Regions from separate parts of the Streptomyces sp. NPDC037401 genome, predicted to be linked through region 4. Evidence: riboswitches for the same ligand, from Rfam matches in the RefSeq annotation. Region 4 holds a riboswitch; each other region holds the start of a gene.
The links. Region 4 has a riboswitch for cobalamin ahead of ACZ7H1_RS18385 (cobalamin biosynthesis protein). Riboswitches for the same ligand answer to the same signal wherever they lie in the genome.
Positions count from the first base shown of each region.

Region 1 (3,185 bases), on a different contig from region 4:
GCATGACCGAGATCAACGGGATCGACCCGAACATCCCGCCCAGCGGCACGGGCTGCGGGGAGTGCGACGCGGTGGGCGGCTGGTGGTTCCACCTGCGGCGCTGCGCCGAGTGCGGCCACATCGGCTGCTGCGACTCCTCGCCGGCCCAGCACGCCACCGCCCACTGGAAGTCCACCGGGCATCCCCTGGTGCAGAGCTTCGAGCCGGGCGAGGAGTGGTACTGGAACTACGCCACCGACGCCCTGTACAAGTCCGGCCCGGAACTGGCCCCGCCGGCCGGCCACCCGGCCGACCAGCCGGCCCCGGGACCGGCCGGCCGCGTCCCGCAGGACTGGCAGAACCTGCTCCACGGCTGAAAGGGCCGGGCGGGGACCCGTGTTGTCCCCGCCCGGCGCTCACTCGCCCGGCTCTGTCCGGCTCAGCTCTGGCGGCACTCCTTCCACGCGAGGTGGTAGACCGTGCTGATGTTGCCGTCGGTGGAGTCCATGGTCATGTAGCTGGTCGCGCCGGGGGCCGACGTCCCCTTGTTCACGCGGAGTTCGGTGTTGATGTTGAAGTTGCGCTGCACACCGCAGGGCGCCCACACGAGCTGCGCCCAGTCGGTCTCGTCGGTCGCCTGCCAGTTGTCGTCGTACGGTCCCCCGAAGTCGTGCGAGCGGTACGCCGTCTGCGGCGAGCCCTGGAAGTAGTACGAGGCCTTCTCGATGCCGGTCGCACCCGGCGCGAGCGAGGCGTAACCGCGGTAGTCGGCGCTGGCGATGGCGTAGGTGAAGCCGTGCGGGACGTGGACGACCAGGCTCAGCTGGCAGTTCCGGCGTGCCGCCGTGGGCGGTGCGCCGCCGCCGGTCTGGACGATGTACTGGCTGTAGGTGACGGTGAACGCGGTGTTGTCCTCCGACACCGCGAGGGCGGTGGTGTCCTTCGGACACCCGGATCCGTTGACCGTCGCGACCTCGATCACGATCCGGTCCGGCGGCGGGTCGACGATGCCCGAAGGGCTGTGCTGCGCGGGCAGGGCGGCGGTGAGCAGGGCGCCGATCGCGCCGCTCACCAGGAATCCACCGGCCATGATTTCTCCCATCCGTTGCTTCGGTACCGGGCGGCACGCGGGGACGTGCGGCGCAGCGGGGGTGGGGGGAAACGGCCGGCGGAGGCTGTGAGGAAGGGGCTGCGGGAATCCTAGGGAGGCCGGGCCCGGGCGGGCAGGCCCGGTCCGGCCAAAGCCGTCAGGAGGGCGGTGACCCGACCGCTCCGGCCGGAGCAGACGGGCGGGCGGCGGGGTCCCCGCGCGAGAGCGCCGGTCAGCGCACGGGCCCGTCCGGCCGGGCGCACGGATCGCGGAGGCGCCCGTGGCCGTCGGAGCGGAGGCCGAATGCGCCACCCCGTGCCGAAGGCAGGGGGAACCGCCGTACGCGCCCTGCCCGGGCGGTGCGCTGCGGGGCCCGGTGAGGCCTGCCTGCCTCGCAGGTAGGCTGTGCGCGCAGCTGGTTCGCCCCGTCCGCCAGGCGGGATGCGTCGCAAGAGGGAACCCGGTGGGAATCCGGGACTGCCCCGCAGCGGTGAGCGGGAACGACCGCCGTCATACGCACTGGGACCGGAACCGGTCCTGGGAAGCGACGGCCAGTAGGTGCCCGCCGGGAGAGAACGGCCCGGCAGGCGTGCCCGCGAGTCCGAAGACCTGCCACTGCCCGCAGGCCGAAAGGCCATGCGGGGTCCCGGAGAACACACTCCGGGGCCTTTCCGCCGCAACTCGCGAAGGAGAGTTGACGTGGCCGACCCGACCGTCATCACCGCAGGACGCGTTCCGAGGTTTCCGGGCGACTCCCGGGTGACGCTCGCCCCCGTCATGAGCGAGCACGACACGAACCCGTACGGCACGAACCCGTACGGCACGAACCCGTACGGCACGAACCCGTACGGCACGAACCCGTGCGGCACGAACCCGTGCGGCACGATCCGCGGCGGCGTGCCCGGGCCGACCGCCGCGTAGGCGACGGGCCGGCACACCGGCCCGTGCAACCCCCCTGCCCTCCCCGGCCGTTGCTGCTTTCGTGGCCGGGCGGGGACGCCGCCCCGCTGCCCCACGGGCCGTAGCGCGATCCGTCGCGCGCGACCCCGTGCGCCCCTGTGAGCCCTCCCCCTCCGCATCGCGGCTTATTGCGGGTTGCATGCAGTTGCCACTAGTTTGCGGCAGCGGTGGCAGGAGGGCGTACCGGACTGGCCGGATTCCCACGGGCCCGGCCGCCCGTCCCCCGCTCGGCCCGTCCGCCCGACGAGTCGTGCAGACCATCCGATCCATCTGCGGTGAGAGGACCATCCATGCCCCGCAACCACCCGAAATCCGTGCTGTCCGTGCTCGCCGCAGCCCTGCTGATATCCGGCTGCGGAGGCGGCACCACGCCCTCCGCCACCTCGTCGACGGATCCGGCCGCCAAGGGCTTTCCGGTCACGGTCGACAACTGCGGGGTGAAGACCACCTACCGGCGTCCGCCGCAGCGCGCCGTCTCGCTGAACCAGCACGCGACCGAGGTCATGCTCTCGCTCGGCCTGGCGAAGTCGATGGTGGGCACGGGCTACCTCGACGACAAGATCCTCCCCGAGTACCAGGCCGCCTACGACAGCGTGAAGGTCATCTCCAAGGAGTACCCCTCCTTCGAGGCGCTCCTGGAGGCCGAGCCCGACTTCGTCTACGGCGGATGGACGTCCACCTTCGACGAAAAGGAAGGACGCAGCCGGGCCGCGTTCACCAAGGCCGGGATCAACACCCACCTGAACACCGAGGAATGCCCCACCGGCCCGGTGAACGTGGCCTCCATGGACGCGGAGATCCGTACGCTCGCCAGGATCTTCGGTGTGCCCGAGCGGGCCGAGGCGCGGCTGGGGAAGCTGCACGCCACCCTCGACGGGGTCGAGACCCGGCTCGCCGGCGTCACCCCGGTCAAGCTCTTCGTGTACGACAGCGGCGACAAGACGGCGTTCACGGCGGGCGGCAAGGGCGTCGGCAACGAGATGATCCGGCGGGCCGGCGGGGTGAACCTCTTCGCCGACCTCGACAAGGCCTTCGGCGACGTCTCGTTCGAGCAGGTGGCCCAGCGCGCCCCCGAGGCCATCGTCATCTACGACTACGGCGACCAGTCCGTCGAGGACAAGAAGAAGTTCCTGCTCTCCAACCCGGCGCTGAAGGA
Region 1 is NZ_JBVJWO010000003.1:196,651-199,835, forward strand. Features, by position in the region: gene ACZ7H1_RS03770 (ATP-binding protein) at 1-6, shown strand, start outside; gene ACZ7H1_RS03775 (UBP-type zinc finger domain-containing protein) at 3-356, shown strand; gene ACZ7H1_RS03780 (DUF4360 domain-containing protein) at 419-1,069, opposite strand; cobalamin riboswitch at 1,468-1,700, shown strand; gene ACZ7H1_RS03785 (hypothetical protein) at 1,769-1,990, shown strand; gene ACZ7H1_RS03790 (ABC transporter substrate-binding protein) at 2,320-3,185, shown strand, end outside.
Region 1: linked by a shared signal. The riboswitch ahead of ACZ7H1_RS03785 (hypothetical protein) and the one ahead of ACZ7H1_RS18385 (cobalamin biosynthesis protein) in region 4 are both predicted to bind cobalamin.

Region 2 (3,185 bases), on a different contig from region 4:
CGTCCAGCGCACGGTCATGGGCGCGGGGCGGGAGATGTCACCGGCCAGCACCGGTGGCCGGACGTAGCGGGTGCCGTAGGACTGGACCCAGCCGTGCTGGGTGGCGAGGTACCCGGTGAGCTGTTCGGCGAAGTACTGCACCATGTCGTTGCGTTCGGGCTCGCCGTGCACGAGGACGTCGATCCCGGTCTTCTCCTGGAAGGCGAGGACCTCGCGGATCTCGGCCTCGATGCGCTCCTCGTATCCGGCCGCGTCGATCCGTCCGGCGCGCAGGTCGGCGCGGGCCGTGCGCAGGTCGGTCGTCTGCGGGAAGGAGCCGATGGTGGTCGTGGGGAGCAGGGGCAGGCCCAGGTGCGCGCGCTGCGCCGCGGACCGTTCGGCATAGCCCTGGGAGCGGCGGCCGTCGGCGTCGGTGACGGCCGCGGCCCTGGTCCGTACCGCCGGATCGTGCGTGATCGCGGAGCGTGCGCGCGAGGCCAGGTCGGCGCGGTTGGCGGCGAGTTCGGCGGCGATGGTGTCCGTGCCGCGCGCGAGTCCGCGGGCGAGGGTGGTGATCTCGGAGGTCTTCTGGCGCGCGAAGGCGAGCCAGCGCCGTACCTGGGGGTCGAAGTCCCGCTCGGCGGCGGCGTCCAGCGGTACGTGCAGCAGCGAGCAGGACGCCGCCACGTCGACCCGGTCGGCGAGCCCCAGCAGGGTGCCGAGGGTGGACAGGGACTTCTCGAGGTCGTTGATCCAGACGTTGCGGCCGTTCACGATTCCGGCGACGAGGCGCTTGCCGGGCAGGCCGCCGGTGGCGGCGAGGTCGGCCAGGTTGCCCGCGGCGGCCTCGGTGAAGTCGAGCGCGAGCCCGTCGACGGGCGCCTTGGCCAGGACGGGCAGCGCTTCGCCGAGCCGGTCGAAGTACGAGGCGACCAGGAGCTTCGGCCGGTCGGTGAGCCGGCCCAGCTCCCGGTAGGTGCGCGCGGCGGCGTTCAGGTCGGCCGGCGTCCGGTCCTGGACGAGGGCCGGTTCGTCCAGTTGGACCCATGCGGCGCCGGCGGCGCGCAGCTCGGCGAGGACCCGGGCGTACACCGGGAGCAGGCGGTCGAGCAGGGTCAGCGGTTCGAAGCCGGGTGCCACGCCGGGCGCGGGCTTGGACAGCAGCAGGTAGGTGACCGGGCCGAGCAGCACGGGACGGGCGGTGTGCCCGAGGCCGAGCGCTTCCCCGAGTTCGGCCAGCTGCTTCGAGGGGTCGGCCGTGAAGACGGTGTCCGGGCCGAGTTCGGGGACGAGGAAGTGGTAGTTGGTGTCGAACCACTTGGTCATCTCCAGCGGCGCCACGTCCTGGGTGCCGCGCGCCATGGCGAAGTACCCGTCGAGGGCGTCCGCGTCGACCGCGGCGCGGTGACGGGCCGGGATCGCGCCGACCATGACGCTGGTGTCGAGGACGTGGTCGTAGTACGAGAAGTCGCCGGTCGGGACCTCGGTGATGCCGGCGTCGGCCAGCTGCCGCCACGTGGTCCGGCGCAGGTCCCGGGCGGTCTCCTGAAGGGCGTCGGCGCTGACGCGGCCCTTCCAGTACCCCTCGACGGCCTTCTTCAGTTCCCGGTGCCGGCCTTGGCGGGGGTAGCCGTACACGGTGGCCTGCACCGCCGCGGCTGCGGACTTGGGGGTCACGGAACTCTCCTTCGCGAGCATGTCTCCATGGACCCGGCGACGGGTCGGGGCGCGAAGGGGTGACGCACCGGCGGACCGTCGCTGCCGCGTCCGCGTGGGTACGCGCGGACGTCCGCCTGATATGTGTCGCCGACCCGCCCACGAGGTCACCGGGATGTCCGCACACGGCTGGGCGCGTGCGGGCAGTGGCAGGTCTTCGGACTCGCGGGCACGCCTGCCGGGCCGTTCTCTCCCGGCGGGCACCTACTGGCCGTCGCTTCCCAGGACCGGTTCCGGTCCCAGTGCGTATGACGGCGGTCGTTCCCGCTCACCGCTGCGGGGCAGTCCCGGATTCCCACCGGGTTCCCTCTTGCGACGCATCCCGCCTGGCGGACGGGGCGAACCAGCTGCCCGGCCAGACTAGACGGCATTCCCGGAAGCCGGAGCGAGTTGTCCACATCCCGGTACGGCGGCCCCCGCCCGCGTGGCGATCACCGGTGCGGGTCGCCAGAATGAAGTGTGATCGCCGCACTCGTGCCGACCCGGAGCGGGGCCGAGCGGGGCGAGCGTCCGCAGGTGGCAGTGAGGAACACAGGTGATCGCACATGTGTCGATGGCTCGCCTACTCGGGAACACCCGTGCTGCTCGACACCATCCTGTACAGACCGGCCCACTCGCTGATCGACCAGAGCCTGCACTCCAGGCTGGGCGTGGAGACGACGAACGGCGACGGCTTCGGCATCGGATGGTTCACGGAGGAGAACAGCACGCCCGCGCTCCTCAGGGACGTGGGCCCGGCCTGGAACAACCGCAACCTGCGTGAGATGGCGGACCACGTCCGCTCCCCGCTGTTCTTCGCCCACATCCGCGCGTCGACCGGCACGGCGGTGCAGCAGTCGAACTGCCATCCGTTCCGGCACGGCAACTGGATGTTCATGCACAACGGCGCCATCGCCGGCTTCCACCTCATGCGCCGGGAGCTCATCCTCCGGATAGAGCCCGCGCTGTTCTCCGACATCGAGGGAACGACCGACTCCGAGGTGATGTTCTACCTGGCGCTCACGTTCGGCCTGGAGCAGGACCCGCCGTCCGCCGTGGCCCGGATGGCGGGAGTGGTGGAGCGCGCAGGCCGTGAACACGGCGTGGAGTTCCCGCTCCAGATGACGCTCGCCGTGACCGACGGGGTGCGCCTCTGGGCCTTCCGCTACTCCAGCGCGCAGCGGTCCCGGTCGTTGTTCTACAGCAGCCGCGTGGACGCACTGCGCAGGCTGCACCCGGATCTGGCGTTCCTGCGGGACGTCTCCGACGAGACCCGCCTCATCGTGTCCGAGCCCCTCGGCGACCTCCCGGGCGCATGGAACGAGGTACCGGAGAACAGCTACGGCGTCGTACAGCCCGGTGCCGACGAGATGCACCGCTTCGTGCCGCAGCCGGCATGAGCTGCCGCCGCCCTCGGGAACCGATCAACGCGGCACGCCCTCTCCGTGGTCAGCGGCAGCTCGCCGCAGGGTCGTCGTGGACGATGGCGCAGACCATCTGCTCGCCGCGCC
Region 2 is NZ_JBVJWO010000001.1:334,000-337,184, forward strand. Features, by position in the region: gene metE (5-methyltetrahydropteroyltriglutamate--homocysteine S-methyltransferase) at 1-1,656, opposite strand, end outside; cobalamin riboswitch at 1,828-2,058, opposite strand; gene ACZ7H1_RS01450 (class II glutamine amidotransferase) at 2,241-3,074, shown strand; gene ACZ7H1_RS01455 (hypothetical protein) at 3,124-3,185, opposite strand, start outside.
Region 2: linked by a shared signal. The riboswitch ahead of metE (5-methyltetrahydropteroyltriglutamate--homocysteine S-methyltransferase) and the one ahead of ACZ7H1_RS18385 (cobalamin biosynthesis protein) in region 4 are both predicted to bind cobalamin.

Region 3 (3,185 bases), on a different contig from region 4:
AGGTTGCAGACCGCGGTCTCGCCGTCGTTGGTGACCTCGATGATCTCGGTGCACAGGTTCGAGGAGTGGACCACCGAGCCGGGCAGCGCGGTCTGGTTCGCGGTCCGGTTGGAGGCGTCCTTGAACGTCATCCAGCCCTGGCCGGTCTGCGCGAGGGTGCGCATCATCCGGCCGTACAGGTCGCGGGCCGGCATGGTCTTCTTGGCCAGCCCGGCCGCCTCGGCCCTCAGGTACGCGGCGTCGAACTCGTCGCCGTACAGGTCGACCAGCTCGGGCACGTCGGCCGGGGAGAACAGCGACCAGTCGGCGTCGGCGTTCACGCGGCGCATGAACTCGTCCGGGATCCAGTGCGCGAGGTTCAGGTTGTGCGTACGGCGCTGGTCCTCGCCGGTGTTGTCGCGGAGCTCCAGGAACTCCTCGATGTCCGCGTGCCAGGTCTCCAGGTAGACCGCGGCGGCGCCCTTGCGGCGGCCGCCCTGGTTCACGGCGGCGACGGAGGCGTCGAGGGTCTTCAGGAACGGCACGATGCCGTTGGAGTGGCCGTTGGTGCCGCGGATCAGCGAACCGCGGGCGCGGATGCGGGAGTACGAGAGGCCGATGCCGCCCGCGTGCTTGGACAGCCGCGCGACCTGGTGGTAGCGGTCGTAGATCGAGTCGAGCTCGTCCAGCGGCGAGTCCAGCAGGTAGCAGGAGGACATCTGCGGGTGCCGGGTGCCCGAGTTGAAGAGCGTGGGGGAGGAGGGCAGGTAGTCCAGGCGGCTCATCAGCCGGTACAGCGAGGCGACTTCCTCCACCGCGCGCAGGCTGTCGTCCTCCGCGAGACCGCAGGCCACGCGCAGCATGAAGTGCTGCGGGGTCTCGACGACCTGGCGGGTGATCGGGTGGCGCAGCAGGTAGCGGCTGTGCAGGGTGCGCAGGCCGAAGAAGCCGAAGCGGTCGTCGGCGCCCTCGCCCAGCGAGTGCTCGACCAGGGAGTCCAGCCGGGTGGCGTGCGTGCGCACGAACTCCGCGGTGCGGTCCGCGATCAGGCCCTCGCGGTGGCCCACCTCGACGGAGGCCGAGAAGGAGGTCGCGCCCTGGCCGGCCGCCTCGTCCGCGATGGCGAGCGTCAGCAGCCGGGCGGCGAGCTTCGAGTACGCCGGGTCCTCGGAGATGAGCCCCGCGGCCGCCTCGGTGGCCAGCCCCCGCAGTTCGGCCTCGTCCGCGACGGCGCTCCGGCCGCGCAGGGCGGCGGCGGCGACCCGGCCCGGGTCGGTGTCGGGCAGGTCGGCGGTGAGGTCGGTGAGGGTGCGCAGCAGCGCGGCTCCGGGCCCCCCGGGCTCGGTCGGAGTCTGGGGCTGGTCGGACTCGGCGCGCAGTGCGGCAGGCGCGATGGTCACGTGGGGGGCTCTCCCTCGCTCGGCTCCGGTCGCTTCGGAGCGGGGCCGGGGGAGCGCATGCGGGCATGGCAGGAGACGCGTCCCCACCGCATGGCGTCCACCGGCCCAACCGCGAGGCCCGGACGTGTCGTCGCCCGGCCGGTCGGCCGGGTCACGCTGTCGGCAGGTCCTCGGACTCGCAGGTGCACGAAGCGCGCACTTCATACCGTTGCGGGACAGTTCCGGATTCGCACCGGATTCCCCTGCGACGACAGCGAGGACGAGCATACATGTGGGGGCACCCTCGCGTGGGACCCCCTAGATGTTGTGTCGGGCGACTACTGCTCGGGTGCGCCCAGCTTCATTGCGTAGGTGAGCAGCGGGACGGACGGGACCGGAGACCAGTCCCGCTCGGGCGTCCGCACGAAGCCCAGCCGCTCGTAGATCCGGTGCGCGCCGCGCATCGCGGGCTGCGTCGAGAGCACGAGGGTGCGTACGCCTTCGATGGCCCGGGCCCGGTCGATGCAGGCCCGGACGAGGGCTTCGCCGACGCCCTGTCCACGGGCCTCGCGGGACACGGCGAGCATCCGGAACTCGGCCTCGCCGGGGCCGGCGATGTCGCAGTACCGGCTCCCGGGCGGCGCGAAGGCCACTCCGCCGAGCACCTCGCCGTCGCGTACGGCGACCAGCACCTCGGAGTCCTCGGCGCGGGCGGCGACGTCCCGGAGCACGCCGAGGTAGTAGCCGTCCGGATTGTCGTCCAGCAGACCGTCGGCGAGGTAGGCCTGCGCGGTGATCTCCCCGAGGGCCGCGTACTCCCCGGGCCGTGCCTCTCTGATCGCGATGTCCATGCGGTCGAGTGTGCAGGACGGCCGTCGGCGGGCGGCGCTATGGTCGGAGACAGCACCGTCGAGGAAGGCGAGCGAGGCATGACCGTGATGATTGACCGGCCCCACATGTCGCCCGAGGATTTCGAGCAACTGGCGCGCATAGCGGCGCGCGAGCTGGAGGGCATGCGACTGGAGTTCATCGGTGGGGTGCTGAGGAGCAAGGCTATGCCTGACGGGGACCACGGACGCATGATCCAGTGGCTCGCACGAATCTGTCTCCAGCACTACCCCGAGCTCTGGCTGCACCCGGGGCAGGGGATCAAGGTGGAGCAGTATCGAGAGGGCCGAGCCATCCCGGACGGGGTCCTGGCACCCGACGATGCGTTCGTCGGCCAGGGCGACTGGGCGGATCCGCGCCCGATCCTCATGGCCGTCGAGGTGACCTCGTGGGACTCCGACACCGAGCGGCGCGACCGGATCGAAAGGCCCCGTGCCTACGCCGAAACCGGCATCCCCGTCTACCTGCTCATCGACCGGCTCAAGTGTCAGCTTCTCGTCCACAGCGACCCGGACGGCGAGCGGTACGAGACCGTAACCACGGTTCCTTTCGGCAAGGAAGTCAAGCTGCCCGACCCCGTTGGCATCATCCTTCAAACCGAGCGTCTGAAGGATTGGGTGCGCTGAGCCGCAGAATGGGCCCCGACGGCGTCAACCGTCGGGGCGCTCACCATTCTGCGGACCTCAGCAGCAGCGGAACCCCTCCCGCGGGTCCGCCTCGCGGGCGTCCGTGCGGGCCCGCTCGAAGGCGCGGCGGCTCAGTACATCGGCGTCCGGGTCGTGGCCGCGGGCGTGGGCGACGTACCGGTCGTACGCCGCCTCGCCCGAGAACTCCCGGACGTAGAAGCGGATCCTGGCGAGCAGCTCGCGGGCGGTCACGAGGACACGGTCTCCTTGGCGCGGCCGTCCGGCTCCAGACCGGCCGCGGCGAGTTCGGCCT
Region 3 is NZ_JBVJWO010000010.1:174,197-177,381, forward strand. Features, by position in the region: gene ACZ7H1_RS13130 (ribonucleoside-diphosphate reductase subunit alpha) at 1-1,379, opposite strand, end outside; cobalamin riboswitch at 1,524-1,646, opposite strand; gene ACZ7H1_RS13135 (GNAT family N-acetyltransferase) at 1,697-2,209, opposite strand; gene ACZ7H1_RS13140 (Uma2 family endonuclease) at 2,288-2,872, shown strand; gene ACZ7H1_RS13145 (YbdD/YjiX family protein) at 2,930-3,124, opposite strand; gene ACZ7H1_RS13150 (carbon starvation CstA family protein) at 3,121-3,185, opposite strand, start outside.
Region 3: linked by a shared signal. The riboswitch ahead of ACZ7H1_RS13130 (ribonucleoside-diphosphate reductase subunit alpha) and the one ahead of ACZ7H1_RS18385 (cobalamin biosynthesis protein) in region 4 are both predicted to bind cobalamin.

Region 4 (3,185 bases):
TCGTGATCGTTACCGCTCTCGTCTTCGACTTCACGAACGGTTTCCACGACACCGCCAACGCGATGGCCACCACCATCTCGACTGGCGCTCTCAAGCCCAAGACGGCGGTGGCCATGTCCGCCGTGCTCAACCTCGTCGGCGCGTTCATGTCCGTGGAGGTCGCCAAGACGATCTCCAAGGGTCTGGTCAACGAGGAGGGCATTCAGCCAGAGGTGATCTTCGCGGCGCTGGTCGGCGCGATCCTCTGGAATCTCCTGACCTGGCTGGTCGGGCTGCCTTCCAGCTCCTCCCACGCCCTCATGGGCGGTCTGATCGGTGCCGCGGTCGCGTCCGCCGGCATCGGCGCCGTCAACGGCGGCGTCGTCGTCACCAAGGTGCTGATCCCCGCGATCGCCGCCCCGCTCGTGGCCGGTGTGGCCGCCATGCTGGCCACCAAGCTGACGTACAAGCTCGGCGGCAAGGTCGGCGACAAGACCTCGGCCAAGGGCTACCGCGCGGGGCAGATCGCCTCCGCAGGCCTGGTCTCCCTGGCGCACGGCACCAACGACGCGCAGAAGACGATGGGCATCATCACGCTGGCGCTCGTCGCCGGCGGTGCGATCGCCCCCGACTCGAACCCGCCGGTCTGGGTCATCGTCTCCGCCGGTGTCGCGATCGCGCTCGGCACGTACCTGGGCGGCTGGCGCATCATCCGCACCATGGGCAAGGGCCTGACCGACCTGCAGCCGCAGCAGGGCTTCGCCGCCCAGACCTCGGCCGCCAGCGTCATCCTGGCCTCCTCGAACCTCGGCTTCTCGCTCTCCACCACCCACTCGTGCTCCGGCGCGGTCATGGGTGCCGGCCTCGGCCGCAAGGGCGGCGTGGTCCGCTGGTCCACCGCCACCCGCATGTTCGTGGCCTGGGGCCTGACCCTGCCGGCCGCCGCGCTGGTCGGCGCGCTCGCCGAGCTCGTCACCCGCCAGGGCGACTGGGGCGTCGCCGCCGTCGCGGTCTTCCTCGTCGGCTCCTGCCTCGCCATCTGGCTGGTCTCGCGCCGCCAGGTCGTCGACCACAACAACGTCAACGACGTCGACGCCGACGCCGAGGCCCCCGGTGTCGTGACCACCGCCATCGCGGCCGTCACGCCCCCGCCGGCCGGCACCACCGCCGCCGTGACCGACGAGGACCTCAAGGCCACCATCCCGGCCCCGGCCCACGACGAGACCCCGGCCGCCCCGGCCGCCGCGGTCTGACCCGGCCGGACCAGAACAGAGGATCAGCAGTATGAAGATCGACTGGGCAGCTCTCGGCTCCGTCTTCGGAGTCAGCCTGACGGCCACCGTGCTCGTCGTGGCCCTCTTCACCCTCGGGCTCGTCGGCCTCTCCAAGCACGAGGCCGCGACCGAGCAGGGCGGGGCCGCGACCCTGGCCCGCTCCGGCGCCTACGCCGCCTTCGCGCTCTGCGCGGCGGCCGTGAGCTACGGGATCTACCTGATCGTCGCCTGACGTCACCGCGAAAGCTCCCCCGGAGGCCGCCTCCGGGGGAGCTTTCGCGTACCCGCCCCCGCCCCCGCGGCCCGGTCCCGGCCGCCCGTGTGGGGCTGCGCACACTGTCCTTGTGCAGGTCAACGGCGAGTTGACGGGCCATCGCGGTGCGTGGTGGACTGCCCGAGCCAATACGGCGGCAGGAGAGGAAGTCCGGTGCGAATCCGGCGCGGTCCCGCCACTGTCACCGGGGAGCTCTCCCCCACCGTGCGTCACGGCCCCCCGCGGGCTGGAAGGCCGGGGGAGCCGCCGATCCGGGAGCCAGGAGACTCTCACCGCCGGTCACGTCGAACCAGGGCGCGGACCCTGAGTGAGGACACATACCTGCCATGCGTGCCGATCGCGTTTTCGCGTACGGCGCGGCGGCCGGGCTGATCGGCGACCGGATCCTGGGGGATCCGCGACGCGGACACCCCGTCGCCGCTTTCGGCCGTGCCGCCGCAGCCGTGGAACGGGCCCTGTGGAACGACGACCCGGGCAGCCAGCGCGGCCGGGGCGTCCTGCACACCCTGGTGTGCGCCGGAGGCGCGGCCGCGCTGGGCGCGCTGGGCGCCCGCGCCGTGCGCTCCCGGCCCGCCGCCGTCCGCATCGCCCTGACCGCCGCCGCCACCTGGACCGTCGTCGGCGGTACCTCGCTGGGCCGGGAGGCCCGCGCGATCGGCGGGGCGCTGGTCGCGGGCGACACCGAGGTGGCCCGCGAGCGGCTGCCGCACCTGTGCGGGCGCGATCCGCACTCCCTGGACGAGCAGCAGATCGCCCGTGCCGTCGTCGAGTCCGTGGCCGAGAACACCTCGGACGCCGTGGTCGGCGCCCTCGTGTGGGGCGCCGCCCTCGGCGTGCCCGGTCTCCTGGCCTTCCGGGCCGTGAACACCCTGGACGCGATGGTCGGCCACCGCTCCCCCCGGTACCTGCGCTACGGCTGGGCCTCGGCGCGGCTGGACGACCTGGCCGGCTGGCCGGGTGCCCGCCTGACGGCGGCCGCGGCCGTCCTGGCCGGACCGGACCGCCGGGGGGCGGTACGGGCCTGGCGCGCCGACGCGGACCGCCACCCGAGCCCCAACGCCGGGCCGGTGGAGTCGGCGTTCGCGGGGGCGCTGGGCGTGCGGATGGGCGGCACGCTCGCGTACGCCGGCCGGGTCGAGCACCGGCCGGTGCTCAACGGCGCGGCGGGGCGGCCGGTCGAGGCCGCCGACATCGAGCGGGCGGTACGGCTCTCCCGGCAGGTGACCTGGCTCGCGCTGGGCGCCTGTGCGGCGGGCCGGCTGGCCGTGTCACGGGTACGACGGAAGGGGCGGGCATGAGCGGCGCGGGGCCGGTCGCAGGACGGGCCGGCGGACCGGCGGGCGGCCGGGGCGGCGGAGCGGCGCGCCGGGGCGGCGGACTGCTGGTCGCCGGCACCACCTCGGACGCGGGCAAGAGCGTCGTCACGGCGGGCATCTGCCGCTGGCTGGTGCGCCAGGGCGTCAAGGTGGCGCCGTTCAAGGCGCAGAACATGTCCCTGAACTCCTTCGTGACCCGCGAGGGCGCCGAGATCGGCCGGGCGCAGGCCATGCAGGCCCAGGCCGCCCGGGTGGAGCCCACCGCCCTGATGAACCCCGTGCTGCTCAAGCCGGGCAGCGACCGCAGCAGCCAGGTGGTGCTGCTGGGCAAGCCGGTGGGCG
Region 4 is NZ_JBVJWO010000015.1:151,942-155,126, reverse strand. Features, by position in the region: gene ACZ7H1_RS18395 (inorganic phosphate transporter) at 1-1,232, shown strand, start outside; gene ACZ7H1_RS18390 (hypothetical protein) at 1,264-1,485, shown strand; cobalamin riboswitch at 1,671-1,795, shown strand; gene ACZ7H1_RS18385 (cobalamin biosynthesis protein) at 1,854-2,825, shown strand; gene ACZ7H1_RS18380 (cobyric acid synthase) at 2,822-3,185, shown strand, end outside.